Regions from separate parts of the Streptomyces sp. NPDC021224 genome, predicted to be linked through region 2. Evidence: riboswitches for the same ligand, from Rfam matches in the RefSeq annotation. Region 2 holds a riboswitch; each other region holds the start of a gene.
What was found. Region 2 has a riboswitch for cobalamin ahead of ACH4PY_RS30555 (CbtB-domain containing protein). Riboswitches for the same ligand answer to the same signal wherever they lie in the genome.
Positions count from the first base shown of each region.

Region 1 (7,483 bases), on a different contig from region 2:
CGAGGTTGTCACGGTTGACGAGATAGGCGACGCCCTTGGCCAGGTCGGGCCGGGCCGGGGCCGGGGTCTGCGTCACCGTGGGGGTGGCGCTCGGGGTGCCCGTGGTGCTCGCCGAGGGGGTCGGCCACGTGGTGGTGGGCGTGGCCGTGGTGAGGTGGTGGGTCAGCGTCGCCAGGTCGCTGCCGGTCACGGCGAGGGTGGCGGCGGTGGACGGGTAGAGGTCCGGGTCGGTGCCGGAGGGGTCGCCGGTGAAGCCGCCGGCGTCGGTCTGCCGGGCCGCCAGCCAGCCGCGCGCGGTGGCGGCCTCGTCGGTGCGGCCGAGCAGGCCCAGCGCCTGGGCGGCGGCGGCGGTGGTCGAGGTGTCACCGGCGGGGGCGCCGTCGGCGGCGGGGTAACCGCCGTCCGCGGACTGCGTCGTGACCAGGTACGCCGAGGCGGCGGCGACGGCGTCCGCGGTGCCGGTCAGGCCCTTGAGGGCGAGGACTGCCTCGGCGGTGGTGGCGGGGTCGGAGTCGCAGCGGCCGCCCGGCGCCGGCATCGAGCCGGAGAAACCGCCGTCCGCGCACTGCATGCCGGTGAGCCGGTCCACGGCCGCGGCGGGCGGGGTGACGCCGCCGCGCGACAGCGCGAGCAGCGCGAGGGCCTGGGTGTCGGGAGAGGTGGCGCCGTAGAAGTCGCCGGGGGCGGTGCAGTTGCCGAGGCTTCCCGCGACGGCCGTGCACACGTGGTCGGTGAGGTCGGCGAGCAGGTCGCGGCCCCCGACGTGGGTCGGGTCGCCGCCCAGGACCTCGGTGAGCAGCGCGAGGTCGGCGACGGCGGTCGAGCGCGGCACGGTGTCGCCGGCGTCGGGCAGCAGGTAGGCGTCGGCGTGCGCGGCCAGGTAGGCGTCGATCGCCCGCAGCGCGCCGTCCTGTCCCCCGGTCGCGGCGAGCGCGAGCCCGATCCGGACGGAGGCGGCGTAATCGACGGTGCCCGAGCCGTCGGCGACGTGGTCGCCGTCGGTGAGCCGGCCCACGAGCCAGGCGGCGGCGGCCGGCACGTCGGCGGAGGTCGTGGGCGGCGGACCGCCCGGGGAGGTGGTCGCCGGGCCGCCCGGCGCGCGTACCGAGGCCGGGGTGAAGGAGGGTCCGCCGGTGCCGGTCGCGCCGAAGACCCAGGCCTCGACCTCGCCGTCCGCCGGGTGGTCCTCGGACACCCCGAGCGGGCTGTACACCCAGGTGTCCTGGCCCGCGGGGGCGATCCAGAAGGACCAGTAGGCGTTCGCGGGGGGCGTGACCGCGCACGTCTCGTCGGCGGGCGTGGGGTGGGGGGTGCCGCCGTCGTAGCCGTCGTTGCCGATCCGGCAGATGGAGTCGGGGCCGTCGTGCGCCGTACCGGCCGTGCTGAACCCACCGTTGTGCAGCAGGTTCATGCCCGTGGTGGGGTGTGCGTCGCACCCGCGCAGCACCGGGCCGTCCCAGTGCCCGTAGTCGACCGCGACGATCGCGCCGGTCGTCGGCGTGCAGTCGCCGATCGGGTCGGCCTGCGCGGTGCCCGCGAACGGGACGAGGCCGGCGGCGCCGAACAGCGCCACCGCGGCGGTGGACAGGACGGCGGCACGCGGCAGTCCACTGCCGCGTCGCCGGAGGTTGTGAAGCACGGGTGGCCCCCCAGGTCGGCCCGGCGAGGACGGCGGACCGCGGAAGGCGCGGGCGACGGCACACTCGCGCGCGCCGGCCCGGTCGTCCGTGCCGCAGTCCTCGACGGCGTTCTGACGTTCGTCCAGCGCAGGTGTTCCGGCTCGCCCTCCGGGGGAGGGCCTACGGTTGCGGGTCAGCGCCGGACTCGGACCGGCTTCCCCTGGCTGCTGAATCGGAAATGCGTTTCATGGCATCACGCGAGGTGCTGTGACGTCAACGTCGCGCACCGTTGCCTTCACCACGTGCCCGGCGCCCGGACGCCCTCTTCTGCCGGGCGGCGCCGTCGGCCTGTCCTCCGCGAGTCGCCGCGCAGGGGGAACCCGGTCGGAACCCGGGGCTGACGCGCAACGGTAGGGGTGGGCCGCAGGGTCCGCCCGAGCCCGATCACCCGCCCGGCGACGCTGTACCTGCGGAAGCCCGACCACGCGACCGGGCGGCGACCGCCTCTGCTCCGGGCGGCCGTGACGGGCCCTCGGGCCGGGACGTGCGGCGCCCCCACCCCCAGGAGCACTTCGCATGAGCATGCGCACTCTCGCGCACCGGTCCCGTACCGCCCTCGTCGCCCTCCCGCTCGCCGCGGGCACGATGCTGCTCGCCACCGCGGCCCCGGCCGGTGCCGCTCCCTCAGACGGCGGGGGCGAAGATCTCCGCGAGCAGACCGGCGCCCTCGGCGGGGGCGCGGACCTCCAGATGCGCCCGGGGTCCGTCCAGGTGCAGGCGGAAGTCGAAGAAGGGGCAGCACCGCTGTTCCGCCGCTGCCAGACGGGTGAGCGCGGCGGCCCGTCCGGCGGGGACGGTCAGCCGCAGGCCGCCCGGCAGCGGGGCGCGGGCGGCCCCGGCGAGCAGGCGGCGCCACCGGGTGACGCGCGCGGCCATGCCTCCGCCGGACAGCGAGCACGCGACCGCGGCGGTCCGCCGGTCCCCGGCGTGCTCCCGCGCGCCCGCGGCCCCGGCGCGCGGCGACAGCCGCACGGCGACCGGCGCGGGCGGCTTGCGGCGGGCGGGTGCGGGGAAACCGCACCGCGGGTCGCAGCCGCCGTCCCGGTCCGGCAGCGCGTCCAGGTGCCCGATCGCCGCCCGCAGGGCCGCGTCGAGGTCGCGCAGCCCGGCCGCGGCGCTTTCGGCCGCGGCCAGCCGGGCGGCGATCCGCGGCCGCAGGTCCGCCTTCACCTCCCGGCAGCGGCCGCCCGCCCGCACCGCAAGCAGTTCGGCAATCTCCCCCAGCGGCAGGCCCAGTTGCTTGGCGGCGCCGATGAACGCCAGCCGCTCCAGCGCGTCCTGGCGGTAGAGCCGGTAGCCGGCGCCGGTGCGCTCGGCGGGCAGCAGGCCCTGGCGCTCGTAGAACCGCAGTGTGGTGGCGGGGACGCCGGAGCGCCGCGCCAGCTGGGAGATCCGCATCGCGTCCATGCCGCGACGGTAGGCCTTCCACCCGGCTCGAAGGTCAAGTCCGCGGCCGGGCGGACGCGGTGAGGGCCGGTCAGACCTCGATGTTGGCGCCCATGATCACCGTGCGGTCGCGGGGCAGGCCGAAATGCCCGGCGGCGTCGGCGGTGATGTAGGAGGTGGCGATGAACAGCCGTTTGCGCCACGGGCTCATGGTGGGCGCCTTGCCGCGGTGCAGCTCGATCGTGGAGAGGAAGTAGGAGGCGCCGTCGAGGTCGAGCGGCCCTTCGGTCCTGGCCGGATCGAGCACCGCGAGCGCGCCGGGCACGTCGGGCCGCTCCATGTAGCCGTACCGGGCGGTGACATGGATGATGCCGTCGTCGGTGTAGCCGAGGTCGTCGATGAGCACCCGCTCGTCGGGGGTGACCCGGGGCACGGGCTCGGTCTCGATGCACAGGATCACCACCTGCGCGTGCCGCACGTGGTTGTGCTCGACGTTGGCGCGCATGGCCAGCGGGGTGGTCCGCGGGTCCCGGTTGAGGAAGACCGCGGTGCCGGGGACCTGGCGCACCGGTGAGCGCGGGTCGCGCAGGTCGTCGACGAACTCCCGCAGCGGGCCCTCGCGCCGGGCCCGGTCGGCGGTGACGATCTCGCGGCCGCGCTGCCAGGTGGTCATGACGGTGAACGCGGTGACGCCGATCAGCAGGGGCAGCCACGCGCCGTGGACGAGCTTGGTCAGGTTCGCCGCCACGAACAGCAGGTCGACGGCGAGCAGGAGGCCCGCGCCCGCGGACAGCAGCCACACGGGGGTGTGCCACCTGGCGCGGGCCACGTAGAAGAACAGCAGCGTGGTGATGGTGATCGTGCCGGTCACCGCCATGCCGAAGGCGAAGGCCAGGGCGGTCGCGCTGCGGAAGGCGAGGACGAGGGTGAGGACCGAGGCCATCAGCAGCCAGTTGATCCACGGCACGTAGATCTGGCCGATGGCCGACTCGGAGGTGTGGGCGATCCGCAGCCGCGGCAGGTAGCCGAGCCGGGCGGCCTGCGAGGCGACCGAGTACGCGCCGGTGATGACCGCCTGGGAGGCGATCACGGTGGCCGCCGTGGCGAGGAACACCATCGGCAGCCGCCCCCAGTGCGGCACGAGCAGGAAGAACGGGCTGCTGATGTTGTGCGGGTCGGCGAGGATGAGGGCGCCCTGGCCGAAGTAGCTCAGCACGCACGCCGGGAAGACCAGGAAGACCCAGGCCCGGGTGATCGGGCGGCGGCCGAAGTGGCCCATGTCCGCGTAGAGCGCCTCGGCTCCGGTGACGGCGAGCACGACGGCGGCCAGCGAGAAGAAGGCCGTGCCGAAGTGGCCGAACAGGAAGCCCAGCGCGTAGCCGGGCGACAGCGCGCGCAGGATGCCCGGGTGGTCGGCGATGCCGGAGATCCCGCAGGCCGCGATGACCGTGAACCACACCACCATCACCGGCCCGAACACGCGGCCCACCGCCGCCGTTCCCCGGCGCTGGACCAGGAAGAGCGCCACGATGATCGCCACCGTGATCGGCACGACCGCACTGTGCAGGGACGGCTGGACGACCTTGAGCCCCTCGACGGCCGACAGCACCGAGATCGCCGGGGTGATCATGCTGTCGCCGAAGAACAGGGACGCGCCGAAGATCCCGAGCCCGGTCAGCACGGCGGCCACCCGCCGCCCCGGTAGCGCCCTCCACCGCTGCAACAGGGTGATCAGCGCCATGATGCCGCCCTCGCCGTCGTTGTCGGCGTGCATCGCCAGGAGCACATAGGTGACCGAGACGATGACCGTGACGGACCAGAACACCAGGGACACCACCCCGTAGACGTTCTGGGCCGACACCGGGACGGGATGCGGGTCGGCCGGGTCGAACAGGGTCTGGAGGGTGTAGAGCGGGCTCGTCCCGAGGTCGCCGAAGACCACGCCGAGCGCCCCGACCACCAGCGCCGGCCGGGCCGCCGCGCGCGCGGCGGATTCCGGGCCCCGGACGCCGGGCCCGGGGGGCGGGCCGTCGCCGGGCGTCCCTCCCGCTGGACGATCGGCCATGGTGGTCCTCCTCCGTACGGGCTTCGCGATCCGGGTCACTGCACCAAAGCGGACGATATACCGCGTCCCGGGCGTTCCCCGGGCGCCGCGACACCGCGGCCGGGGGCGGCCGTCAGGGGTGCGTCAAGTCCGGGCCCGCGGCGTCAAGCGCACGTCAGGAGGGGCGACGCCGCCCGCCGGGGCGGGGATAGCGTCGTGGAGTGCCGCGGGTCCTGAACGCCCGCGGCCACCGACACCACGAGGAGTCCGCCATGCAGGCACCCAGCACACCGGAGGCAGCAGAGCCCCTCGAACGGGGCCCGGCCGGGCACGCGCTGTTCGTCCCCGTCCGGCCGGGATCCCTGGGCTGTACCACCCGCTTCTTCCGCGACGCCCTCGGCGGGCGCGTCGCGGTCGCGTTCACCAGCGAGCGGTCCCTGGTCCGGACGCTCGGTCCCGACCAGCGCTGGGCGCGCCTGTCGGCACCGGCCCTGCGCGCGCTGGCCGGTCCGCTCGGCATCACCGAACTGCGCATCGACCCGCGGCTGTCGGCGCCGGCCCCGGGGCCGTCCGTCCCGAAGGCCTCTCATCACCTGCTCGTCGGCTAGGAGGCGACCTGTGTCCGTATCCCTGACCACGAGCCTTGTGCCCACCGCCGGGCCGGACGACCTCTCGGTGTGGCCGGCGTCGGCCGCGCGCACCCCCGAGGGTGACCTGGCGGTCGCGGGGGTCCCGCTGGGCGAGGCCGCCGACCGCTTCGGCACCCCGCTCTACGTGCTGGACGAGGGCGAGTTCCGCGGCCGCTGCCGTACGTACACCGCCGCCTTCCCGGAGGCCGACGTCGTCTACGCGGCCAAGGCGTTCCTGTGCCGGGCCGTCGCGACGTGGGTGCGCACCGAGGGGCTGGGGCTGGACGTCTGCTCGGCCGGTGAGCTGGAGCTGGCGGTCGCCACCGGCTTCCCGCCGGACCGCATCGTGATGCACGGCAACGCGAAGACACCGGAGGACCTGCGCGCGGCCGTCCGGCTCGGCGTCGGGCGGATCGTGATCGACACCCCCACCGAGATCGCCCGGCTGGCCACGCTCGTCGCCCCGCACGACCGGCAGAAGGTCCTGCTGCGGGTGGTGCCCGGCGTGGTCGCCGGCGGGCACAAGGCGCTGCGCACCGGCACCGACGACCAGAAGTTCGGCGTGTCCGTCGCCGACGGCTCCGCGCAGCACACGGTCGAGCGGATCCTCGGGCAGCCCCGCCTGGAGCTGGTCGGCCTGCACTGCCACATCGGCTCCCAGGTGACGGAGATCAGGCCGTACCTGGCGGCGCTGCGGCGGCTGATCGGCCTGCTGGCGCGCATCCGCGACCAGCACGGTGTCGTCCTGCCGCAGCTCGACCTCGGCGGCGGCCACGCCGTGGCCCACCGGCCCGGCGACAGGGCCCTCGACATCACCGCGCTGGCCGCGCGCACCAGGGCCGAACTCGCCGACGGCTGCCGCCGCAGCGGCCTGCCCGTCCCCCGGGTGACCGTCGAGCCGGGCCGGGCGGTCGTCGGCCCCGCCGCGGTCGCCGTCTACCGTGTGCTGGCCGTCAAGCACACCGGTGGCCGGATCCTGGTCGCCGTGGACGGCGGCATGGGCGACAACCCGCGGCCCGCGCTGTACGGGGTCCGGTACGCGCCCGCGCTCGTCGGCCGGGCCTCGGCCGCCGGCCCCGCGCAGGTCACGGTCGTGGGCAGGTACTGCGAGGCGGGCGACGTGCTCGCCGAGGACGTGCCGCTGCCCGCGGACGTACGCCCCGGTGACCTGCTGGCGGTGCCGGTCGCCGGGGCGTACCAGCTGTCCATGGCCTCCAGCTACACCATGGTCGGCCGCCCCCCGGTGGTCGCGGTCGCCGACGGCCGGGCCCGGCTGCTGGTGCGCCGGGAGTCGGCGGCCGACCTGCGCGCCCGCGACGTCGGCATCTGACGGCTTCCCCGCGTGGCGCCCGCGGCCGGACCGCTTCCCCGGCACGGGAGGACGGTCCGGCCGCGGGCGCGTCAGCGGAACTCGGCGAGCCGCGGCCGCAGCCCCAGGACGGTCAGCACGGCGGCGGCGGACAGGGCGGCGCCTGCTCCCGGCAGACGGGTGGTCAGCGCCGCGCGGCCGTCGGACACCGCCGCGCCGTAGGCGTCCGCGTTGATGCCGATCAGGGCGCGCAGGGCCGTGTCGTACTGCTCGAAGTGGTAGTTGGACGCCCCTTTGTCGTAGCCGATGCAGAATTCCACGGCCTGCTGGAGCCGTCCCTGCCGCACGAGCGAGCGGAACGTCCGGTCGTCCTTCTCGTAGACGGCGTACGCCCGTACCGTGGCCTCGGCCGCCGCGCGCTCCCCGGGGAAGGTGA
Region 1 covers NZ_JBIRPW010000015.1:125,142-132,624, reverse strand. The annotation lists gene ACH4PY_RS29220 (prenyltransferase/squalene oxidase repeat-containing protein) at 1-1,639, opposite strand, end outside; cobalamin riboswitch at 1,748-1,895, opposite strand; cobalamin riboswitch at 1,991-2,069, shown strand; gene ACH4PY_RS29215 (MerR family transcriptional regulator) at 2,304-3,086, opposite strand; gene ACH4PY_RS29210 (potassium transporter Kup) at 3,157-5,130, opposite strand; gene ACH4PY_RS29205 (SAV_915 family protein) at 5,382-5,717, shown strand; gene lysA (diaminopimelate decarboxylase) at 5,728-7,068, shown strand; gene ACH4PY_RS29195 (hypothetical protein) at 7,140-7,483, opposite strand, start outside.
Region 1: another riboswitch for cobalamin. It lies ahead of ACH4PY_RS29220 (prenyltransferase/squalene oxidase repeat-containing protein); the one in region 2 lies ahead of ACH4PY_RS30555 (CbtB-domain containing protein).

Region 2 (7,483 bases):
ACTCGAAGGCGGGGCCGCCGTCACCGCGGAGGTCGTCGAGGATCGCCAGGGTGCTGTCGTAGAGGGCCGGGTCGCCCCACACCAGGAAGGCGCCGGTGCCGCCGTCGGGCAGTTCCTCGGCGATCATCCGGCGGTAGAGGGCGGCGCGGCGGGCGCGCCAGTCGTCGACGGCGGGGGCGTAGCCGGGGGTGGGCGCGGTGCGGTCGCGGTCGGGGTCGCGGGCGGTGACGACGCGGTGCGGGCCGGTCGCGTGCCGCCGCAGGATCAGCTCGCGCAGGGCCGCCAGGTCGGCCTTCTCCTCGCCCTTGTCGAGCAGGAAGAAGACGTCGGTGCGGCCGATGGCGTCGACGGCCTGGAGGGTGAGCTGGGCGGGGTCTCCCGCGCCGATGCCGATGACGTGCACGTGTCTCATGGGCGGGTGTCCGTGGTGGGGTGCAGGGCGCAGTCGCCGCACAGGGCGCCGCGGCGGTCGGGGGCGGCGCGGTAGATCAGGCAGCAGCTGCGGCGGCGGAAGGCCCCCGCGGGCGTGCGGGCGCGCTGGGCACGCAGCGGAGCGCGGTCCAGCAGCGCGGTGGCGAACCGCGCGGTGGCGGCGGCCAGGTCGGGCCGGGCGCCGGCGATCATGGCCGCGGCGCCGTTGACGGCGGACGCGGTGTTGCCCAGCAGGATGTGCCGGGAGACGCCGAGCGGGGCGTGCAGCGCGGCGAGTTCGGCGAGCGGGCCGTCGTGCAGCCGGGCGGCGAAGGCGTCGGCGAGCGGCGCGGGCGGCAGGGCGGGGCCGCGCAGCGCAGCGGCGGGCAGCGACAGGGGCGCGGGGCCGCCGAGGACGGGCTGCCAGCGGACGGCGGCGAGCCGGTGGTCCAGGAGCACGCCGTGCAGGACGGCGGCGGCCAGGGCGGGTGACACCAGGCGGGCGGCGAGGCCGAGGTGGGCGACGGACGCGCCGACGCGGGCCTCGACGGCGTCGGGCGGCCGCCCGCTCGCGGCGGCCAGCCACGCCCGGACGGCCTCGGCCCGGGCGGCGACGGCGGGCCCGTCGAGGGCCTGCCACACCGGTTCGCCGGACCCGGCGCCGACCGCCGGGCCGGGCGCCGCGCGGTCCGGGTCCGCCGCCGGGTCCGGGTGTGTCGTGAACGCGAAGAAGGGCCCGAGCGCGGTGATCTCGTCGATCACCGCGCCCTGGTCCCCCGTTCCCGGTACGTGCGCTGTCATGCGGGGGACGGCGCCGTCCCGCGGGCGGGCGCGGCTGCCGTCGCGGGGCGCAGGACGCGTTCGGCGAGCGGTGCGAAGACCAGGCCGAGCGCGGACCACAGCAGGAGTTGCGCGCCCACGGAGTAGAAGCGGAAGGCGAACAGCACGTCGGCGGGGAAGCCGGGGAAGACGATGTCGCCCTTGGGGTCGGTGAGCGGCTGGGGTGTCTCGGTGGCGTGGTCGCCGTAGTGCTCCTTGTTCCAGCCCAGGTGTCCGAGCGAGGGCAGGAGCAGCATGACCGCGCCGATGGCGACGACGAACGCGGCACCGGCCAGCAGTGTGGCGTTCCAGTTGCCGAAGCGCGCCTGGAGCCGGCGGCCCAGCCAGACGGCGCCGACGAGGAAGGCGACCGAGCACACCACCATGATCAGGTAGAGGCCGCTGCGGGCCCTGATCGTCTCCTCGTGGCCGATGGCCGGCGGGTTGGCCGGGTACTTGAGGAACGGCACCAGGTACATGCCGAGGAAGCCGCCGCCCGCGACGAGCAGGGCGAGGTTGCGGGCGCGCAGCCCGCCGACCCGGCCGAGGCAGACGGTGTAGGCGACGGCGAGGAGCGCGCCCATGGCCATGCCGAAGACGACCATGCCGACGCCGATGCCGACGTCCGCCTGGACGGTGCGGCTGAACAGGTCGGAGCCCGCGGCCTCGGGGGCGATCCCGGCGGCCTTGTCGAGGGCGGTCTGCGCGGCGTCGCGGCCGCTCTCGTAGTCGATGGCCTTGCTGATGTACGGCTCGGCGAAGATGCGGGCGAAGACGAAGGCGAGCAGCCCGGCGACTGCGCCGGCGAGGACGCCGCGCAGCACGAGTTTCTTTTCCATGTCGAGTTGTCCGTTGTGAAGGGGGACAGGGGACGCGGGGGCTTGCGGGCGGGCCCGCTGCCGTCAGTGGCAGGGGAAGCCGAGGAAGTGCCGGGCGTCGTGGACGAACTCGTGGATGTGCATGTCCTTGCCGAACACGGAGACGGCGCCCTGGTCGACGCCGATGAAGTAGTAGGCGAGCAGTGCGAGGACGGTGGCGCCGACGAGCCAGACCGCAGCCTTGGTGACCGGCAGGACGACCGGTGTGGCGGCGGGGCGGGCGGGGGAAATGCTGCTCAAGATGAGCCCTCCTTCGGGGATCGTGCGTCCCTGGTCTGCTGGGCGTCGTGATGAGCGGGTATCTGACTTCCCGTCTCGCCCGAAGGCGGCGGGATCACAGTGGCGCGACCGTGCCGGAGTCTCACCGGCTTCCCCATGTCATCACTTACCCGGTGAGCGTAGGGCTCCGTTCTGTCATGCGTCAATCAGGGCGAACCGGCGATCACCAGGGGTTCCGCCGATGTGATCAAGCTCTCCGGGGGCCGGGCGGCCTATTGCACATCGTTCGCAACTAGTACGCTGATGCGGTTAGCGACACACCGGCCGCTCCCCGGAGGACGAAGGAATGAGCAGCACCACCGAGGCCCCGGCACCTGCCGGATCGCGCCTGCGACGGATGAGGAGCTCGATGACCCGGGCGGAGTGGACCCGGCTCGGCGGCATGGCGGCGTTCATCGTCGCGCTCCATGTGATCGGCTGGTTCACCCTGGTGGCGATCGTGGCGCCGGAGCACTACAGCGTCGGCACCAAGTCCTTCGGCATCGGCATCGGCGTGACCGCGTACACCCTCGGCATGCGGCACGCCTTCGACGCCGACCACATCGCGGCGATCGACAACACCACCCGCAAGCTCATGCACGAGGGCAAGCGCCCGCTGTCGGTGGGCTTCTGGTTCTCGCTGGGCCACTCCAGCATCGTCTTCGGACTGGCCGTACTGCTGTCGCTGGGCATCAAGTCGCTCTCCGACCCGGTCCAGAACGACGACTCGCAGCTGCACACCGTCACCGGCTGGATCGGCACGACCGTGTCCGGCACCTTCCTCTACGCCATCGCGATCATCAACCTGCTGATCCTGGCCGGGATCTGGAAGGTCTTCCGGCAGATGCGCGGCGGGCACTTCGACGAGGCGGCGCTCGAAGAGCACCTGAACAACCGCGGGTTCATGAACCGGCTGCTCGGCCGGGTGATGAAGTCGATCACCAAGCCCTGGCAGATGTACCCGCTGGGGCTGCTTTTCGGCCTGGGCTTCGACACCGCGACCGAGATCGCCCTGCTGGTGCTGGCCGGGTCCGGCGCCGCCTCGGGCCTGCCGTGGTACGCGATCCTGTGCCTGCCGGTGCTCTTCGCGGCGGGCATGTGCCTGCTGGACACGATCGACGGCTCGTTCATGAACTTCGCCTACGAGTGGGCCTTCTCCAAGCCGGTCCGCAAGGTCTACTACAACCTCACCATCACCGGCCTGTCGGTCGCGGTGGCCCTCATCATCGGCACCGTGGAACTGCTGGGCCTGGTCAGCGACAAGGCCGGTCTGCACGGCGCCTTCTGGGACTGGATCGGCGGCCTGGACCTCAACATCGTCGGCTACGTGATCGTCGGGCTCTTCTTCGCCACCTGGGCGGTCGCGGTGGCGGTGTGGAAGTTCGGCAACATCGAGGAGAAGTGGTCCTCGGGGCTGCGCACCGCCGAGCAGCCGGACTGACCCGCACACCGTCACGGCGAAGGCCCGTACCCCCTCGCGCGGGGGTACGGGCCTTCGCCGTCTAGGACGCGGGGCGGGTGCCGACGAGGACCGTCGCGCCGAGGTCGTCGTCGGTGACGGTACGGGCCGACAGGCCGCCGCCGGTGAGGACGCAGGCGGCCGCGGCTGCCTGCCGCTCGCCCGCCTCGACCAGGACGGAGCCGCCGGGGGCGAGCCATCGCGCGGCCTCCGCGGCGACCCGGCGCAGCACGTCCAGGCCGTCGGGCCCGCCGTCGAGGGCGAGCCGGGCCTCGTGGTCGCGGGCCTCGGACGGCAGCAGGGCGACCGCGCCGGTGGGCACGTAGGGCACGTTGGCGGCCAGCACGTCGACCGTGCCGCGCAGCGCCGCGGGCAGCGCCGCGAACAGGTCGCCGCGGTGCACCCGGCCGCCGACGGCGGCGACGTTGCGCGCCGCGCAGGCGACGGCGGCCGGGTCGAGGTCGGCGGCGTGCAGTTCGGTACGCCCCAGGGCCGCGGCGAGTGCGGCGCCGACCGCACCGGAGCCGCAGCACAGGTCGACCACGACCGACCGCCCGCGCGCGGCGCACGCGGCGCGGCCGAGCGCGACGGCCTCGCGCACCAGCAGTTCGGTGCGCCGCCGCGGCACGAACACCCCTTCGCCGACCTCGATCCGCAGACCGCAGAACTCGGCCCAGCCGACGACGTGTTCCAGCGGCCGCCCGGCGGCGCGCGCGGCGGTCATCGCGGCGGCCTCGGCGGGGGTGGCGGCGGTGTCCAGGATGATGCGGGCCTCGTCCTCGGCGAAGACGCAGCCCGCGGCCCTGAGGCGGGCGGTGACGGCGGCGTGCGCGGATTCCGTACCGGATTCCGGCGCGGATCCCGGTACGGGAAGGACGGGAGGTACGGACAGGGGTCCGGCGAATTCCGGGGTGTGCGGCATGGCGGCCTCTCGGCGGGTGCGGCGGCCGGCGGACCCGGTCAGGAAGCCCCGGGGCCGCGGCCGGACGGCGGGAACGTGCGGTGCGTACGCGCGGTGATCGGTCCCACCTCCCCTGCCAGTCGTGGCGCGTGCCGGCGGCCTCGCCGCCGGTCGGCGCCCAACCTACCCCAGCACCGGCGGGTGTTGGCACCGAATCGATATGTAACGGTTGAGCATCAGCGCGGAATCAGCGTCTTTACCGGCCAACAACCCAATGCAATAGTGCGGTCGTTCTGCAACTGAATCGCTTAAGTTGCCGTCGTCCCGCTGGACTCGGTCGGACGTCGTGGAAACGGAGAGGGAGCAGATGAAGCGCACAGCACTCGCCGGTTCGCTGGTCGCCGTGATGGCGCTGCTGGCCACGGCCTGCGGTGGCGGAGGCTCGTCGTCCGGCGGCGAGTCGGCCGCCTCGCCGACCGATCCGTCCAAGGTCACCGGGGACGTCAAGGTCCTGACCCAGCGCACCGACCTGGTGCAGGACGGCACGATGAAGAAGTACGCCGCGCAGTTCAACAAGATCTACCCCAAGGTCCATGTCACCTTCGAGGGGATCACGGACTACGAGGGCGAGGTCAAGATCCGTATGAACACGTCGAACTACGGCGACGTGCTCATGATCCCGGCGGCCGTCAAGACCGCCGACTACCCGAAGTTCTTCGCGTCGCTCGGCACGGCGGAGGAGCTGGGCAAGAAGTACACCTTCACCGAGAAGGCCACCGTCGGCGGCAAGGTCTACGGCATCGCCAACTTCGCCAACGCCGACGGCTTCGTCTACAACAAGACCGTGTGGCAGCAGGCCGGGATCACCGACTGGCCGAAGACGCCCGACGCGTTCCTGGCCGACCTGCGGGCGATCAAGTCCGCGACGAGCGCGACGCCGTACTACACCAACTACAAGGACGGCTGGCCGCTGACCGCCTGGACGCAGGTCCAGGGCGCCGTCACGTGCGACCCCAAGGCGACCGACGAGCCGGCCGACGACCCCGACCCGTGGAAGGCCGGCAGCGACCTGAACGCCGGCGACACGCTGCTGTACGACATCGTGCACGGCAAGCTCTCCGAGCAGGACCCGACCACCACCAACTGGGAGAACAGCAAGAGCCTGCTGGCCACCGGCAAGATCGGCACCATGTGGCTGGGGTCCTGGGCGATCGTCCAGATGCAGGACGCGGCGAAGAAGGCGGGCAAGGACCCGTCCGAGATCGGCTACATGCCCTTCCCCTCGCAGAAGGACGGAAAGTTCTGCACCCCGGTGGCGCCCGACTACCAGGAGGCGGTGAACATCCACTCCCGGCACAAGGCCGCCGCCCGCGCGTGGATCGACTGGTTCACCGACAAGTCCGGCTACGTGCAGGACAACCAGGCCGTCCCGACCCTCAGGGGCGGTGAGATGCCCAGCGCCCTCAAGCCCTTCCAGGACGCCGGGGTGCAGTTCGTGCAGATGTCGCAGGCGCAGGCCGCGAAGGTCACCGGCATCGACAACCAGTCCGAGATCGGCATGACCGACAAGCCCGACTACCGCCAGCACCTCATCGACGTCGCACGCGGGGCGGCGGGCGGCGACCTGGACGGCATCTTCGCGGACCTCGCGAAGAAGTGGTCGGCCGCACAGAAGACCGCGAGCCTGTGAACCGCGCTCGGGTCTGGCGGACCGTGACGCCATGGCTCTACCTGGCGGTGCCACTGGCTCTGCTGATCACGTTCACCTACGTCCCGGTCGGGAACATGATCAGGGACAGCTTCACCGACTGGGACGGCGTCAGCCCGGACCGCAACTACGTCGGGACCAAGAACTACGTGGAGCTGTTCACCAGACCCGAGCTCTTCCAGGTCTTCTTCGTCAGCGTCTACTACCTGGTCGCCTCCGTCGTGCAGATCGTGCTCGCGCTGTACTTCGCGACGGTGCTCAGCTTCGACGTGCGCTTCCGCAACCTCTTCAAGGGGATCCTGTTCTTCCCCTACCTGCTCAACGGTGTCGCGATCGGCTTCGTCTTCCTGTACTTCTTCCAGCCGCACGGCACCCTCGACACGGTGCTGAGCGCCTTCGGCGCGCACGGCCACCACTTCTGGCTGGGCAGCGGGCGGATGGGCAACACCTCGCTGGCCGGGGTGTCGGTGTGGCGCTTCATGGGCCTGAACTTCGTGCTCTTCCTGGGCGCGATCCAGTCCATCCCCGGCGAGCTGTACGAGGCGTCGGAACTGGACGGCGCCAACCGCTGGCAGCAGTTCCGGCACATCATCGCCCCGGGCATCAAACCGGTGCTGAGCCTGAGCGCGATCCTGGCGATCTCCGGCTCACTGTCGGCGTTCGAGATCCCGTACATCATGACGCGCGGCGCCGCGGGCACCCAGACCTTCGTGATCCAGACGGTCAAGCTGGCCTTCGAGTTCAACAAGATGGGGCTCGCCTCCGCGGCGGCCGTGGCGCTGCTGGTGATCATCCTGCTGGTGACCTGGCTCCAGCGCATCGTGGTGCCGGACGAGAGGAACGATCTCGTATGACCTCGCTTCTCGTCCGCAAAGCGCCCGCCGCGCCCGCGGCGGCGGCCGACGGCACCGGGGGGACGCGGGCCCGCCGCACGGTGGCCCGGACGCTGATGTACCTGTCGCTGGTCGCCGCGAGCGTCGTGGTGCTGCTGCCGCTGGTCGCGGTGCTGCTGACGTCGCTCAAGACCTCCCGCGAGATGGCCGACGGCA
Region 2 covers NZ_JBIRPW010000017.1:44,626-52,108, forward strand. The annotation lists gene cobF (precorrin-6A synthase (deacetylating)) at 1-412, opposite strand, end outside; gene ACH4PY_RS30545 (hypothetical protein) at 409-1,212, opposite strand; gene ACH4PY_RS30550 (CbtA family protein) at 1,209-2,069, opposite strand; gene ACH4PY_RS30555 (CbtB-domain containing protein) at 2,133-2,348, opposite strand; cobalamin riboswitch at 2,384-2,525, opposite strand; gene ACH4PY_RS30560 (HoxN/HupN/NixA family nickel/cobalt transporter) at 2,737-3,807, shown strand; gene ACH4PY_RS30565 (putative protein N(5)-glutamine methyltransferase) at 3,869-4,747, opposite strand; gene ACH4PY_RS30570 (ABC transporter substrate-binding protein) at 5,094-6,416, shown strand; gene ACH4PY_RS30575 (carbohydrate ABC transporter permease) at 6,383-7,288, shown strand; gene ACH4PY_RS30580 (carbohydrate ABC transporter permease) at 7,384-7,483, shown strand, end outside.

Region 3 (7,483 bases), on a different contig from region 2:
TCGGGGGGACGGGCAGGCCGCGACCTGCGCGTTGTCGCGGTCCTGCGGGCCGCGGTGAGCGGCCGCCGGGGGACGAGGCGGAGCGGAGTGTCTCGCGGGCTACGGGACGTCACTTGAGCAGTCTCGTACGAGCGGGCCCAGATTCCCAATCGGGCGCGGATTCACGCACTGACGCGCTCACATGAGCGGGGTGAGGAAGCGCCGCAGCGTCTCCTCGTACCCGGCCGGGTCGGCGTTCCACATCGCGCCGTGCTGGGCGCCGCGCACCGTGTGCAGCAGCACCGACTCCGGGTGCCGGGCGGCGAGTTCACGGGAGGCGTCCCAGGGGGCGACGGTGTCGTCGGGGCCGTGGAAGATCAGCGTCGGGACGGTCGGCGGCGCGGGGTCGGCCGGGGCCGTGCCCTCGCGCAGCGGCTGCACCCGGCGGCCCTCGGCCGCGCGCACCGCGAGCTGGGTCAGCGGGGCGGGCAGGCCGTGCGACTGCGCGGCCGCGGACACCGTGGCCCGCCAGTCCAGCACGGGCGAGTCCAGGACGAGTCCGGCGACCCTGGCCCGTACGGCGGACAGCCGCTGCGCGTGCAGCGCCATCGTCGCGCCCACCGACCAGCCGTACAGCACGAGGCGCTCGGCGCCGTACTCGACGGCGTAGCGCATGGCCGCGTCCAGGTCGCGCCACTCGGTACGGCCGAGGTGGCCGATGCCGTCCGCGGGCCGCGGGGCGTCCGGGTCGCCGCGGTAGCCCAGCACCAGCTGGGTGAAACGGTGGTGGTGCAGCGTCGGCAGGACGTTCATGGCCTGCTCGCGGGTCGTGCCCAGGCCGTGCACGGTGATCACCCAGGTGCTGCGGGCGCCTGGCAGGTACCAGGCGGGCAGCGGGCCGAGTTCGCCCGGCACGGCGACCTCGGTGAAGTCCAGGCCGAGCGCGGTCCGCGGGTTGCCGCTGTGCACCTGTGGGGTGAGGCGGACGGCCGTGCCCTGGTCGAGGGAGCCGTGCGGGACGGCGAGCAGTTTGCGGGTCACCGCGTAGGCGGTGCCGTCCACGACGTCGCCCGCGATGGCGTGCAGGCCGTTGTCCGCGGTGAGGCCGTACACGCCGCGGCGCGCGGAGGAGGCCGTGCGGGTGAGGGTGACGCGGTCCTCCGTGACCGCGTGCACGGTGACCGCGCCCTCCGGGGCGGGGCCCTCGGCGGGCGGCCGCAGGGCGAAACGGGAGCCGTACCGGCCGGCCACCACGAGGGCGGCGGTGCCGGCACCCAGCACGGTCGTGGCTGTCGCCACGGCGGTTCTCAGTCGCATCCCGTCCAGTGTCGCGCGGGCCCACGCACCCGGCCATCCGAGAGCCCTCCCCGGGTGACCCGGCCTCGCCCTTGAGCTGCCACTAGCGGTGGCCGGTCGCCATCGCCCCGGCGGGGGCCGGCCGCTCCGTTCTCCCCCAGGCTCCGCCCGGGAGGTGCCCCCACGCGCCCCTGGGTGAGTGCCACTTCCGGTCGCGGGTCGCCATTCCCCCGGCGGGGGCCGGCCGCTCCGTTCTCCCCCAGGCTCCGCCCGGGAGGTGCTCCCACGCGCCCCTAAGTGAGTGCCACTTCCGGTCGCGGGTCGCCATTCCCCCGGCGGGGGCTGAGCGCTTCGTTCTCCCCCAGGCTCCGCCCGGGAGGTGCTCCCACGCGCCCCTGGGGGTTGCCCTCGCTGCGCAGGGTGGGCGTTTTCAGGGGCGCGGGGAACTGCGCGGCCAGGCTCCACGCGCGGACGATCGCGAGAAGCACCCCCCGGGGCAGCCCGGGGCGAGATGGGGCGCGGGGAACTGCGTGCTCAGCCCACCAACGGGAGAAGGTCGGGGCACCCGCCGCGAGGGGCAGCTCAGTGCGGCTGGCCGTAGGCGGCGAGGGCGGCGGACGCCGCGGTGAGGTCGTCCGGGGACAGGGTGCGCGGGTGGCCCGCGGAGGAGGCGAGGAGCCAGACGCGGCTCATCCATTCGAGCTGGGCGGTGTGCTCGTAGGCGCGGGAGAGGGACGCGGCGTGCACGAGGGTGCCGTGGTTGGCCAGCAGGCACGCGGTGCGGCCCCGCAGCGCGGCGACCGCCCCGGCGGCCAGCTCGTCCGTGCCGTAGAGCGCGTAGGGCGCGACGCGTACGGGCCCGCCGAGCGCCGCGGCCATGTAGTGGACGGGCGGCAGCTCGTCCGTGAGAAGGGTCACCGCGGTGGCGTGCGGCGCGTGGGTGTGGACGATCGCGGCCGCGTCCGTGGCGCGGTAGACGGCGAGGTGGAGCGGCAGCTCGCTGGTGGGGCGCAGGTCGCCGCGCACCTGGCGCCCGTCGAGTTCGACGGCGACCGCGTCGGCGGGGCGCAGCCGGTCGTACGGCACGCCCGTGGGCGTCACGACGACGCGTTCTCCGACGCGTACGGAGACGTTGCCGGAGGTGCCGACGACGAGCCCGTCGGCGACGCTGCGGCGGGCCGTGGCGACGACCTCTTCCCATGCTTCAGCGACAGCGTCCCGCACGGTGATCCCTTCCGTTGCCGAGGCCCGGCACGGACATTGTCACCGGCCCCGCGCCCGCACAGTTGTAGCACGCTTTGTATACCGTGAGGACGATCACCCTTGGCATTCCATTCATCGTCCTGTCATGTTGGCACCACGAGTCCCCTACCAGTTCACCTCCCGTTCATGAACGGTCCGTACGGTCGGCTCGCCACTGTCCGATCGAACGATTGCCTGGGTCCATGGAACACATGACGCTCCTGATCGGAATCGTCATCGCCACCGCTCTCGCGTTCGATTTCACGAACGGTTTCCACGACACCGCGAACGCGATGGCCACGACCATCTCGACCGGCGCCCTCAAGCCCAAGACGGCGGTGGCCATGTCCGCCGCGCTGAACCTCGTCGGGGCCTTCCTGTCCGTCGAGGTCGCCAAGACCATCTCCGGCGGCATCATCGACGAGTCCGCCGGCGTCAGACCGCAGATGATCTTCGCGGCGCTGGTCGGCGCGATCGTCTGGAACATGCTGACCTGGCTGGCCGGGCTGCCCTCCAGCTCCTCGCACGCGCTGTTCGGCGGACTGATCGGCGCGACGCTGGTCGCGGTCGGACGGCACGGCGTGCACGGCGACGCCGTGGTCATGAAGGTCCTGATACCGGCGCTCGCCGCCCCCTTCGTGGCGGGCCTCGCCGCCTTCGCCGCGACGCGGCTGAGCTACCGGCTGGACCGCAAGGCCGACCCGCGGGCGACGGCGAAGGGCTACCGCGCCGGGCAGATCGCCTCGGCCGGGCTCGTCTCGCTCGCGCACGGCACCAACGACGCGCAGAAGACGATGGGCGTGATCACTCTCGCGCTCATCACCGGCGGTGTCGTCGCCCCGCACTCCGACCCGCCGCTGTGGGTCATCGTCTCGGCGGGCGCGGCCATCGCGCTGGGCACGTACATCGGCGGCTGGCGGATCATCCGCACGATGGGCAAGGGCCTCACCGACATCCAGCCGCAGCAGGGCTTCGCGGCGCAGACCGGCGCCGCCGCCACCATCCTGGCCTCCTCGCACCTGGGCTTCGCGCTGTCCACCACGCAGGTGTGCTCCGGCTCGGTCATGGGCGCGGGGCTGGGCCGCAGCGGCGCGGTGGTGCGCTGGAGCACCGCGGGGCGGATGGTCGCCGCGTGGGCGCTGACGCTCCCCGCGGCCGGGCTGGTCGGCGCGGGCGCCGCGCTGCTGGCCGACCAGGGCAACTGGGGTGTGGCCGCGGTCGCCGTGCTCGGACTCGCGGTGTGCGCCGCGATCCGTACGGCGGCGCGCCGCAGGCCCGTCACGCACGCCAACGTCAACGACGAGGTCGGCGGTGACACCGCCGGTGCCGCCGAGCCGCAGGGCGCGGTCACCGCGGCCATCGCCGCCGTGATCCCGCCGCCGGCCGGCAGCCCGGCACCCGCCCCCACCGCGACGGTCTGACCCCGGTCCGAAGGAGCCCTCATGAGCATCGACTGGCACGCCCTCGGCACTGTCCTGGTCGTCACCCTGCTGTCCACCGTCGGCCTGGTCGGCGTCTTCACCCTCGGCGTGGTCGGCCTGTCCCGGCCCGCGGCCGGGCCCGGCGGCGTGGCCGCGCGCGGCGGCGCGTACGTGTGCTTCGCCGCGTGCGCGGCGGCGGTCGCGTGGGGCATCTGGCTCATCGTCGCCAAGTAGCGCCCCCTGCCCGCCGGCGCCGTCCGGCTCTCTTCCGCGACGGGGTGTGGACCTCACCACACTCCGTCGCCGCAGGTCAGGGGCAGGTTGACGCGGTCGTTGCGGGCGTGGTGGACTGCCGGATGCCATAACGGCGGCAGGAGAGGAAGTCCGGTGCGAATCCGGCGCGGTCCCGCCACTGTCACCGGGGAGTGCACTCCCGAACCCGTACGTCACGGCCGGTTCACCGGCTGGAAGACCCGGGAGTGCGTAGATCCGGGAGCCAGGAGACTCTCACCGCCGGTCACGTCGAACCAGGGCGCGGACCCTGAGTGAGGACAACAGCCATGCCCGGCGCCACTCCCCCACCCCCTCCCACCGCCACCGCCCCGCGAGGTGTGACGGCGGTCTGAGCCATGCGTGCCGACCGCACCTACGCGTACGGCGCCGCACTCGGCTTCCTCGGCGATCTCGTCGCGGGCGACCCGCGCCGCGGCCACCCGGTCGCGGCCTTCGGGCGCGCGGCGGGAGCGCTGGAGCGCCGGCTGTGGCGCGACGACCGACTCACCGGCGCCCTGTACACGGCGCTGTGCGCCGGGGCCGCCGCCTCCGCCGCCGGGCTCGCCGCGCGTGCCGCCCGCCGCTCCCCCGCGGCCTCCACCGCGCTGGCCGCGGCCTGCACCTGGGCCGTCCTCGGCGGCACCTCGCTGGCGCGCGAGGCGCGCGCGATCGGCGCCGCGCTGGAAGCCGGGGACCTCGACGCGGCACGGGCCCGGCTGCCGCACCTGTGCGGGCGCGACCCGCAGCACCTGGACGCCGCCGGGATCGCCCGCGCGGTCGTCGAGTCCGTCGCCGAGAACACCTCGGACGCGGTCGTCGGCGCCCTGGTGTGGGGCGCGGCCGCAGGTCCCGCCGGGCTCGCCGGATTCCGCGCCGCCAACACGCTGGACGCGATGGTGGGCCACCGCTCCCCGCGCCACCTCCGGTTCGGCTGGGCCTCGGCCCGGCTCGACGACGTGGTGGGATGGCCCGGCGCCCGCCTCACCGCGGCGCTCGCCGTCCTCGCGGGCCCGCACCCGCGCGACGCCCGGCGCACCTGGCGGCGTGACGCCGCCGCCCACCCGAGCCCCAACGCGGGCCCGGTGGAGGCCGCCTTCGCCGGTGCCCTCCGTGTCCGGCTGGGCGGCACCCTCTCGTACGCGGGCCGCACCGAGCACCGCGCGGTGCTGGGTGCCGAGTTCCCGCCCCCGGCGGTGGCGGACATCGAACGGGCGATCGCCCTGTCCCGCCGGGTGTCGGCGCTGGCCGTCGCGGTGAGCGTGCTGCCGTCGCTGCTGACCGGAGACGGCGACGGCGGCGGCCCGCCGTCCGGCCGTCGCCGCCGGGGGGAGGCGTCGTGAGGGGTCTCATGGTCGCCGGGACCGCGTCCGACGCGGGCAAGAGCGTGGTCACCGCGGGGATATGCCGCTTCCTGGTGCGGCAGGGCCTGCGGGTCGCCCCGTTCAAGGGGCAGAACATGTCGCTCAACTCCTTCGTCACGCGGGACGGCGCGGAGATCGGGCGGGCGCAGGCCGTGCAGGCGCAGGCGGCGCGCGTGGAGCCGTCCGCGCTGATGAACCCGGTGCTGCTCAAGCCGGGTGGCGACCGCAGCAGCCAGGTGGTGCTGCTGGGGAAGCCGGTGGGCGAGATGTCGGCCCGCGGCTACCACGGTGCCGGCGGTTTCCAGGGCGGGCTGGTGGACGTCGTCGCCGACTGCCTGGCGCAGCTGGGGCGTTCGTACGACGCGGTGATCTGCGAGGGCGCCGGGAGCCCCGCGGAGATCAACCTGCGGCGTACCGACATCGTCAACCTGGGCCTGGCGCGCCGCGCGGGGCTGCCCGCGCTGCTGGTGGGCGACATCGACCGAGGCGGCGTCTTCGCCGCGTTCTTCGGCACGACCGCGCTGCTGCCGCCCGAGGAGCAGGCGCTCGTCGCGGGCTACGTGGTGAACAAGTTCCGGGGCGACGTGACGCTGCTGGAGCCGGGCCTGGAGATGCTGCGCGGGCTGACCGGCCGCCCGACGCTGGGCGTGCTGCCGTACGCGCGCGGCCTGGACATCGACGAGGAGGACGGCCTGCACGTCCGCGAGCACGCGGCGGGCGAGCCGTACGGGCACGAAACGCTGCGGGTCGCGGTCGTGCCGCTGCCGCTGATGTCGAACTTCACGGACCTGGACGCGCTCGCCGCCGAGCCCGGTGTGGAGGTGCGCTTCACCGACCGGCCCACGGAGGTGGCCGCCGCCGACCTGGTGGTGCTGCCGGGCACCCGCGGCACCGTGCGGGCGCTGGAGTGGCTGCGCGGGCGGGGCCTGGCGGCGGCGGTGGAGCGCCGCGCGGCGGCGGGCCGCCCGGTGCTGGGCATCTGCGGCGGCTTCCAGATCCTCGCCGAACGCATCGAGGACGACGTCGAGTCGAAGGCCGGTACGGTCCGCGGCCTCGGACTGCTGCCCGCCCGGATCCGCTTCGCCGCCGCCAAGACGCTGGCCCGGCCCGCCGGTTCGGCGTACGGCGAGCCCGTCGAGGGCTACGAGATCCACCACGGGGTGGCCGAACTCGGCGCCGGGGGCGAGCCGTTCCTCGACGGGCTGCGGGTGGGCGCGGTGTGGGGCACGCACTGGCACGGCTCGCTCGAATCCGACGGCTTCCGCCGGGCCTTCCTGCGCGAGGTCGCGCACGTCGCGGGCCGCTCCTTCGTGCCCGCGCCGGACACCGACTTCGCGGCGCTGCGCGAGGCGCAGCTCGACCGGCTCGCCGACCTGGTCGCCGAGCACCTGGACACCACCGCGCTGCTGCGGCTCATCGAGGGCGGCGCTCCGGCCGGCCTCCCCTTCGTCCCACCGGGGGCACCATGACGACCGTTCTGCTGCTGTCCACCGCCGACACCGACCTGCTCGCGGCCCGCGCCGCCACCGGCGGGGCGGCCGACTACCGCATCGCCAACCCCTCCCGGGTGGATCCGGACACCGGTCTTCCCGGGCTGCTCGCGGGCGCCGACCTCGTCGTGGTGCGGCTGCTGGGCGGGCGCCGGGCGTGGGAGGAGGGGCTCGCGGTCGTCGCCGCGTCCGGGGTGCCGTCGGTGCTGCTGGGCGGCGAGAACGTGCCGGACGCGGAGCTGATGGCGCTCTCGACGGTGCCCGCGGGCGTCGTCGCGGAGGCGCTGCGCTACCTCGTGGAGGGCGGCCCGGCGAACCTGGCGGAGCTGGCGCGCTTCCTGTCCGACACGGTGCTGATGAGCGGCGAGGGTTTTGAACCGCCGCGTGCCATGCCGCAGTTCGGGGTGCACGGCGAGGACGG
Region 3 covers NZ_JBIRPW010000011.1:211,764-219,246, reverse strand. The annotation lists gene ACH4PY_RS26135 (hypothetical protein) at 1-113, opposite strand, end outside; gene ACH4PY_RS26130 (alpha/beta hydrolase) at 178-1,296, opposite strand; gene ACH4PY_RS26125 (class II aldolase/adducin family protein) at 1,858-2,499, opposite strand; gene ACH4PY_RS26120 (anion permease) at 2,721-3,938, shown strand; gene ACH4PY_RS26115 (hypothetical protein) at 3,960-4,172, shown strand; cobalamin riboswitch at 4,314-4,445, shown strand; gene ACH4PY_RS26110 (cobalamin biosynthesis protein) at 4,568-5,551, shown strand; gene ACH4PY_RS26105 (cobyric acid synthase) at 5,560-7,041, shown strand; gene cobN (cobaltochelatase subunit CobN) at 7,038-7,483, shown strand, end outside.
Region 3: another riboswitch for cobalamin. It lies ahead of ACH4PY_RS26110 (cobalamin biosynthesis protein); the one in region 2 lies ahead of ACH4PY_RS30555 (CbtB-domain containing protein).

Region 4 (7,483 bases), on a different contig from region 2:
TCCCGTTCTTCTACTGGTACCAGATGGCCTGGGTGCCGGTGGCGGCCGCGCTCACCTTCACCGCCTACGTGCTCGTACGGCGCGAGGAGCGCGCCCGCAAGGGGGGTGAGGACGCGTGAAGGACGGCGTCAACGGCGTCGCGCTCGGCGTCTTCATCTTCTTCTTCCTGGCCGTCACCGTGCTCGGCTTCTTCGCCGCGCGCTGGCGGCGCGCCGCGAATCCGCTGCACCTGGACGAATGGGGCCTGGGCGGACGCAGTTTCGGAACCTGGGTGACCTGGTTCCTGCTCGGCGGCGACCTGTACACCGCGTACACCTTCGTCGCCGTGCCCGCCGCGATCTTCGCGGGCGGCGCCGCGGGCTTCTTCGCGGTGCCCTACACGATCATCACCTACCCGCTGGTCTTCCTCTTCCTGCCGCGGCTGTGGTCGGTCTCGCGCCGGCACGGCTACGTCACCTCCTCGGACTTCATCCGCGGACGGTTCGGCTCCAAGAGCCTGTCGGTGGCCGTCGCCATCACCGGCATCATCGCCACGATGCCCTACATCGCCCTCCAACTGGTCGGCATCCAGGCCGTCCTGGACGTCATGGGCGTGGGCGGCAGCGACGGCACCAACTGGTTCCTCAAGGACCTGCCGCTGCTCATCGCCTTCGGCGTGCTCGCCGCCTACACGTACTCCTCCGGGCTGCGCGCGCCCGCGCTCATCGCGTTCGTCAAGGACGCGCTGATCTACATCGTGATAGCGGTCGCCATCATCTACATCCCGTACAAACTGGGCGGCTTCGACGACATCTTCCGCAAGGCCGGCGACGCCTACGCCGTCACGAACAAGCAGGGCGTCCCCCGCGGCTCCCTGGTGACCGGCCCGAAGGCCCAGTGGGCGTACGCCACGCTCGCGATGGGCTCGGCGATGGCCCTCTTCCTCTACCCGCACTCGATCACCGCCGTGCTGTCCGGCAAGAGCCGCGACACCATCCGCCGCAACACCACGATCCTGCCGCTGTACTCCCTCATGCTCGGCCTGCTGGCGCTGCTCGGCTTCATGGCCATCGCGGACGGCGTCGGCGCGGGCAACCCGAAGTACAACAACCAGCTGGCCATCCCGCAGCTGTTCGAGAACATCTTCCCGTCGTGGTTCGCGGGCGTCGCCTTCGCCGCGATCGGCATCGGCGCGCTCGTCCCCGCGGCCATCATGTCCATCGCCGCGGCGAACCTGTTCACCCGCAACATCTACAAGGACCTCATCAAGCCGGACGCCACCCCCGCGCAGGAGACCGCGGTCTCCAAGGCCGTCTCACTCGTGGTCAAGGTCGGCGCGCTGGTCTTCGTCCTCACCATGGACAAAACCGTCGCCATCAACTTCCAGCTGCTGGGCGGCATCTGGATACTGCAGACCGTTCCGGCCATCGTGGGCGGCCTGTTCACCCGCTGGTTCCACCGCTGGGCCCTGCTCGCCGGCTGGGCGGCGGGCATGTTCTACGGCACGTGGAAGGCCTACGAGCAGTCCAGCCCGTCGCAGTCGCACTTCGGCGGGAACGCGGACATGATCCCGTGGATCGGTGAGAAGGGTTACATCGGCCTGACCGCGTTCGTGCTCAACGCGGCCGTCGCGATCGTCCTGACGGTCGTCCTGCGGGCCCTCAAGGCGCCTGCGGGCGCCGACGAGACCTCCCCGGCGGACTACACCGCCCAGTCCGCCCCGGAGATCCCCAGCCCCACCACGCCGCCCGACCCGGCCGTCTCCCCGGGCCTCCCCGAACCGGCGTAGGGCCCGCGCCCCTCAGGGGCGCGGGGAACTGCGCGACAAGCCCCCACCGGGGGCGCGGGTCGTCACCGGCCCGAAGGGGCAGCCCGGTCCGTGCCGGACCACCGGCCGGTGGCAGGTCGCTCGCGCAGTTCCCCGTGCCCCAGGCGCACACGGAGTACCCGGCGACACAACATGTAGCCCCGTCCAAGTGCGGCAGCACTAGATGTATGCTCAACTCCGCTGCCCGCAGGGGAAGCCGGTGCGAATCCGGCGCTGCCCCGCAACGGTGAGCTGCCGTGCCCCCATGCGCTTACGCGCAGAAAAGCGCACGGCGGCGGAGCCCGATCGCCTGCCGGCAGACGGCGTCCCGGTCGGCCGACCGCGGCGCCGCTGTGTCCGGGCCTCGTGGAGTGGGCTCAGCGGACGCGGCTCGGCATGCCCGCAGGGCGGTCGCGGCCCCCTCCGTCCCTCCCCGCGTGGCCGCCGCCGCTCACGAGGGAGACCGCATCACCGTGACCATCGCGCCAGAAGCCCCCGCAGCCCCCGCCGGTACCCCCGGTACCACCACCGGTGCGCCCGACAACGGCGACCTGCTGCGTACCCTCGTGAAGCTGTGTACCGACCTTCCCGACACCGACCCCGGCAGGGTCGCCGGTGCGGCGCTGCGGGGGCGCAGCGCGGCCGCGGACACGGCGGAGCTGCGGGTGCTGGCCACCGAGGCGGCGGCCGGGCTGATCTCGGAGGACCCGGCGTACTCGCGGCTCGCGGCGCGGCTGCTGACCGTGACGATCGCCGAGGAGGCCGCGTCGCAGGGCGCGGTGTCCTTCACGGCCTCGATCGCGGTGGGGCACCGCGAGGGCCTGGTCGCCGACCGCACCGCCGACTTCGTCACCCGGCACGCGGCCCGGCTGGACGCCCTGGTCGAGCGCGCGCTCGCCGAGGGCGCCGACGACCGCTTCGGCTACTTCGGCCTGCGCACCCTTTACACCCGCTACCTGCTGCGCCACCCGCTGACCCGCAAGGTCATCGAGACCCCGCAGCACTTCATGCTGCGGGTGGCCGCGGGGCTGGCCGAGGACGAGAGCGCCCCGGCGCTGGACGAGGTGGCCGCGCTCTACCGGCTGATGAGCGCGCTGGACTACCTGCCCAGCTCCCCCACCCTCTTCAACTCCGGTACGCGGCACCCGCAGATGTCGTCGTGCTACCTGCTGGACTCGCCGCTGGACGAGCTGGACTCGATCTACGACCGCTACCACCAGGTGGCGCGGCTCTCCAAGCACGCGGGCGGCATCGGCCTGCCCTTCTCCCGGATCCGCGCCCGCGGTTCGCTCATCCGCGGCACCAACGGGCACTCCAACGGCATCGTGCCGTTCCTGAAGACGCTGGACGCCTCGGTCGCGGCGGTGAACCAGGGCGGTCGCCGCAAGGGCGCCGCCGCCGTCTACCTGGAGACCTGGCACGCGGACGTCGAGGAGTTCCTGGAGCTGCGCGACAACACCGGTGAGGACGCCCGGCGTACGCACAACCTGAACCTGGCGCACTGGGTGCCGGACGAGTTCATGCGCCGGGTCGAGGCGGACGCCTCCTGGTCGCTGTTCTCGCCCGCCGACGTGCCGCAGCTCGTCGACCTGTGGGGCGACGACTTCGACGCCGCCTACCGCGCCGCCGAGGCCGCCGGGCTCGCCCAGCGCACCATCCCGGCCCGGGAGCTGTACGGCCGCATGATGCGCACCCTCGCGCAGACCGGCAACGGCTGGATGACGTTCAAGGACGCCGCCAACCGCACCGCCAACCAGACCGCGCTGCCCGGCCGTACCGTGCACTCGTCCAACCTGTGCACGGAGATCCTGGAGGTCACCGACGACTCCGAGACGGCGGTGTGCAACCTCGGCTCGGTCAACCTCAGCTCGTTCGTCACCGCCGACGGGGACATCGACTGGACGCGGCTGGACGAGACCGTGCACACCGCGGTGACGTTCCTGGACCGGGTCGTCGACATCAACTACTACCCGACCGAGCAGGCGGGCCGCTCCAACTCCCGCTGGCGGCCGGTGGGCCTGGGCGTGATGGGGCTCCAGGACGTCTTCTTCAAGCTGCGGCTGCCCTTCGCCTCCCCCGAGGCCCGCGCGCTGTCCACGAAGATCGCCGAGCGCGTCATGCTGGCCGCCTACGAGGCGTCCTGCGACCTCGCCGAGCGGCACGGCCCGCTGCCCGCCTGGGCCGAGACCCGGGCCGCCGCGGGCGTGCTGCACCCGGACCACTACGACACCGCCACCGTGTGGCCCGAGCGCTGGGCGGCGCTGCGCGAGCGCGTCGCGGCGCACGGCATGCGCAACGCGCTGCTGCTGGCCATCGCCCCGACCGCGACCATCGCCTCGATCGCCGGCTCCTACGAGTGCATCGAGCCGCAGGTCTCCAACCTCTTCAAGCGCGAGACGCTGTCCGGCGAGTTCCTCCAGGTCAACTCCTACCTGGTGGCCGACCTCAAGCGGCTCGGCGTGTGGGACGAGCAGACCCGCGAGGCGCTGCGCGACTCCTCCGGCAGCGTCCAGGGCTTCAGCTGGATCCCGGCCGAGGTGCGCGAGCTGTACCGCACCGCGTGGGAGCTGCCGCAGCGCGCCCTCATCGACATGGCCGCGGCCCGCACCCCGTACCTGGACCAGAGCCAGTCGCTGAACCTGTTCATGGAGACGCCCACCATCGGCAAGCTCTCCTCGATGTACGCCTACGCCTGGAAGCAGGGCCTGAAGACCACGTACTACCTGCGCTCGCGCCCGGCGACCCGGATCGCCCGCGCCGCGCAGGGCTCCGCCCCCGCCTCCGTCCCCGTACCCGCTCCCGCATCCGCCGCCGCGGCCGCCGACGCCGTCGCGTGCTCCCTGGAAAACCCCGAGTCCTGCGAGGCCTGCCAGTAATGACCAGCACCACCCCCACGAAGAACCTGCTCGACCCGGGCTTCGAACTCACCCTGCGGCCCATGCGCTACCCGGACTTCTACGAGCGCTACCGCGACGCGATCAAGAACACCTGGACGGTGGAGGAGGTCGATCTGCACTCCGACGTCGCCGACCTCGCCAAGCTCACCCCGGGCGAGCAGCACCTCATCGGCCGGCTGGTGGCGTTCTTCGCCACGGGCGACTCGATCGTCTCCAACAACCTGGTGCTGACGCTCTACAAGCACATCAACTCCCCCGAGGCGCGGCTCTACCTGTCCCGCCAGCTCTTCGAGGAGGCCGTGCACGTCCAGTTCTACCTGACGCTGCTGGACACCTACCTGCCCGATCCGGCCGACCGGGCCGCGGCCTTCGACGCGGTCGAGGAGATCCCGTCGATCCGCGAGAAGGCGCAGTTCTGCTTCCGCTGGATGGCGAACTTCGACGGTCAGGGCGCCGAGAAGATCGACAGCCTGGAGACCCACGAGGACCGCCGCAACTTCCTGCTCAACCTGATCTGCTTCGCGGCCTGCATCGAGGGCCTGTTCTTCTACGGCGCCTTCGCGTACGTCTACTGGTTCCGCTCGCGCGGGCTGCTGCACGGCCTGGCGACCGGCACCAACTGGGTCTTCCGCGACGAGACGATGCACATGAGCTTCGCCTTCGACGTCGTCGACACGGTGCGCAAGGAGGACCCGTCGCTCTTCGACGAGCGGATGCAGCAGGAGATCACGGACATGCTGCGGGAGGCCGTCGAGGCCGAGCTGCAGTTCGCCCGTGACCTGTGCGGCGACGGGCTGCCGGGCATGAACACCGACTCCATGCGCGAGTACCTGGAGTGCGTCGCCGACCAGCGGCTCGCCCGCCTCGGCTTCCCGCCGCTGTACGGCTCCCGCAACCCCTTCTCCTTCATGGAGCTGCAGGGCGTGCAGGAGCTGACCAACTTCTTCGAGCGCCGGCCCTCCGCCTACCAGGTGGCGGTGGAGGGCTCGGTCGCGCTCGACGAGGAGTTCTAGGACGTCCCGGGGGCGGCCTCAGTCGTTCGGCACCGTCGCGAACTTCGGGGTCGCCTCCGCCATCTGGCGCATGACGTCCTTGCGGTCGCGCTTGGAGAGCCGGTCGATGTAGAGCCGCCCGTAGAGGTGGTCGGTCTCGTGCTGGAGGCACCGCGCGAAGAAGCCGGTGCCCCGCACGACGATCGGATTGCCCTCCAGGTCCTGCCCGCGGACCACCGCGTAGTCCGGGCGCGGCGTCTCCATGTACGCGCCCGGCACCGACAGGCAGCCCTCGTTGGAGTCGTCCAGGTGCCGCTTGTCCGCGGGCAGGTCCTCCAGCACGGGGTTGCACACGGCGCCCACGTGCCGGACGTCGTTGTCGTCCGGGCAGTCGTAGACGAAGACCTTCAGGTCCACACCGATCTGGTTCGCGGCCAGGCCCACGCCCTCGGCCGCGCGCTGGCTGGCGAACATGTCGTCGACGAGGGCGGACAGCTCCGCGCCGAAGTCGGTGACGTCACGGCACTCCCGGTGCAGCACGGGGTTGCCGACCACCGTGATCGGCCGCACGGTGCCGCGCACCCGGTGGGCTTCCTCACGGGCGGCGCCGTCGGTCACGTCGTCGACGAACGTCTCCCCCTCCTCCGGAGGGGCGGTGTCAGCGGTCTGCGCCATCGTTCTGCTATCGCCTTCCAGGCCGGTTCACTAACCCGTCCAGAGTACGGGAGTGGACCGCGGGCCCGGCCGGGTACGCCCCCGGCCGCCCCGCCTCGTACGGCGCCGCCCGCGCCACCGGCGGAGAGCGGCACCCGGCGGGGTACACCGGCGGACCCCGCAGGGGTCAGCAGACCTCTTCCAGGTCGCGCCACGCGCGGGTGGCGGGCGAGTCCGCGACCCAGCTGTCGAGCAGGCCCTGGACCAGCCCGGCCGGAGCGGCGATCCCGCACTCGCGTTCCTGCGACCAGTGCGACCCGCCCCCCGAGTCGCTGAGGTGGCTGAGATGCCCGGGGTGGCCGGGCTCCCCGTGGTCGTGCGGGTCGCGGCGCGCGGAGCCGTCGTCCGTGGGCATGCGGCTCTCGGAGCACGTCCGGCACAGCAGCCGTACCGACGACGACCAGTCCTCGGCGGCGTAGCCGGCCTCCGCGGCGAGCCGTTCCAGGGCGTCCCGGTCCGCCGGGGCCTCCGCTTCGAGCAGCACCAGCCACGTCGGGACGGGGGACGGCGCCCACAGCTCGATCTCGTCGAACACCGGGTAGACCGCCCCGCCGGATCCGGAGCCGGAACCACCCGCGGTGGCCCGCTCACCGTGCGCGACACCCTCGTGCAGCACGACCTCGCCCCAGCGCCGTCCGGACGACGGCAGCGGGATCGACAGCACCTCCACCCGGCACGGATCGAGCCGGCGGCCCCACACGACCTCCGCCTCACCCTCCGGCGACAGCCGCACCGTGGCACTGCCCAGCGGCAGCCGCGCCGACTCCTCGCCGCTGCGGGCGGCGGTGCCGGCCGGCATCCGCAGGCCGTACGCCTGCCAGGCGCGGCGGGCGAGGGGCCAGTCCTGGAGGGCGGTCGCGGCGATGCCGAGGTTCCACCAGTCGGGCGCGCCGACCGGCTTGTCCAGCAGGGCGACCGCGCGCAGCCCGGCGGTCCGGGCCTGTGCCCAGTCGTGCCGGAACTTGTGCAGCAGTGCGAGGTTGTACCAGGACTCGGAGAGCCAGGGCTCCAGGTCGGCCGCCCGGGTCAGCAGCGCGCCCGCGTCCTCGTAGCGTCCGTCGTCGATCAGTGAGAACGCCTGGTCGGTGGCCTGC
Region 4 covers NZ_JBIRPW010000006.1:333,069-340,551, reverse strand. The annotation lists gene ACH4PY_RS18070 (DUF3311 domain-containing protein) at 1-119, shown strand, start outside; gene mctP (monocarboxylate uptake permease MctP) at 116-1,768, shown strand; cobalamin riboswitch at 1,968-2,119, shown strand; gene ACH4PY_RS18060 (ribonucleoside-diphosphate reductase subunit alpha) at 2,260-4,662, shown strand; gene ACH4PY_RS18055 (ribonucleotide-diphosphate reductase subunit beta) at 4,662-5,696, shown strand; gene def (peptide deformylase) at 5,715-6,350, opposite strand; gene ACH4PY_RS18045 (tetratricopeptide repeat protein) at 6,517-7,483, opposite strand, start outside.
Region 4: another riboswitch for cobalamin. It lies ahead of ACH4PY_RS18060 (ribonucleoside-diphosphate reductase subunit alpha); the one in region 2 lies ahead of ACH4PY_RS30555 (CbtB-domain containing protein).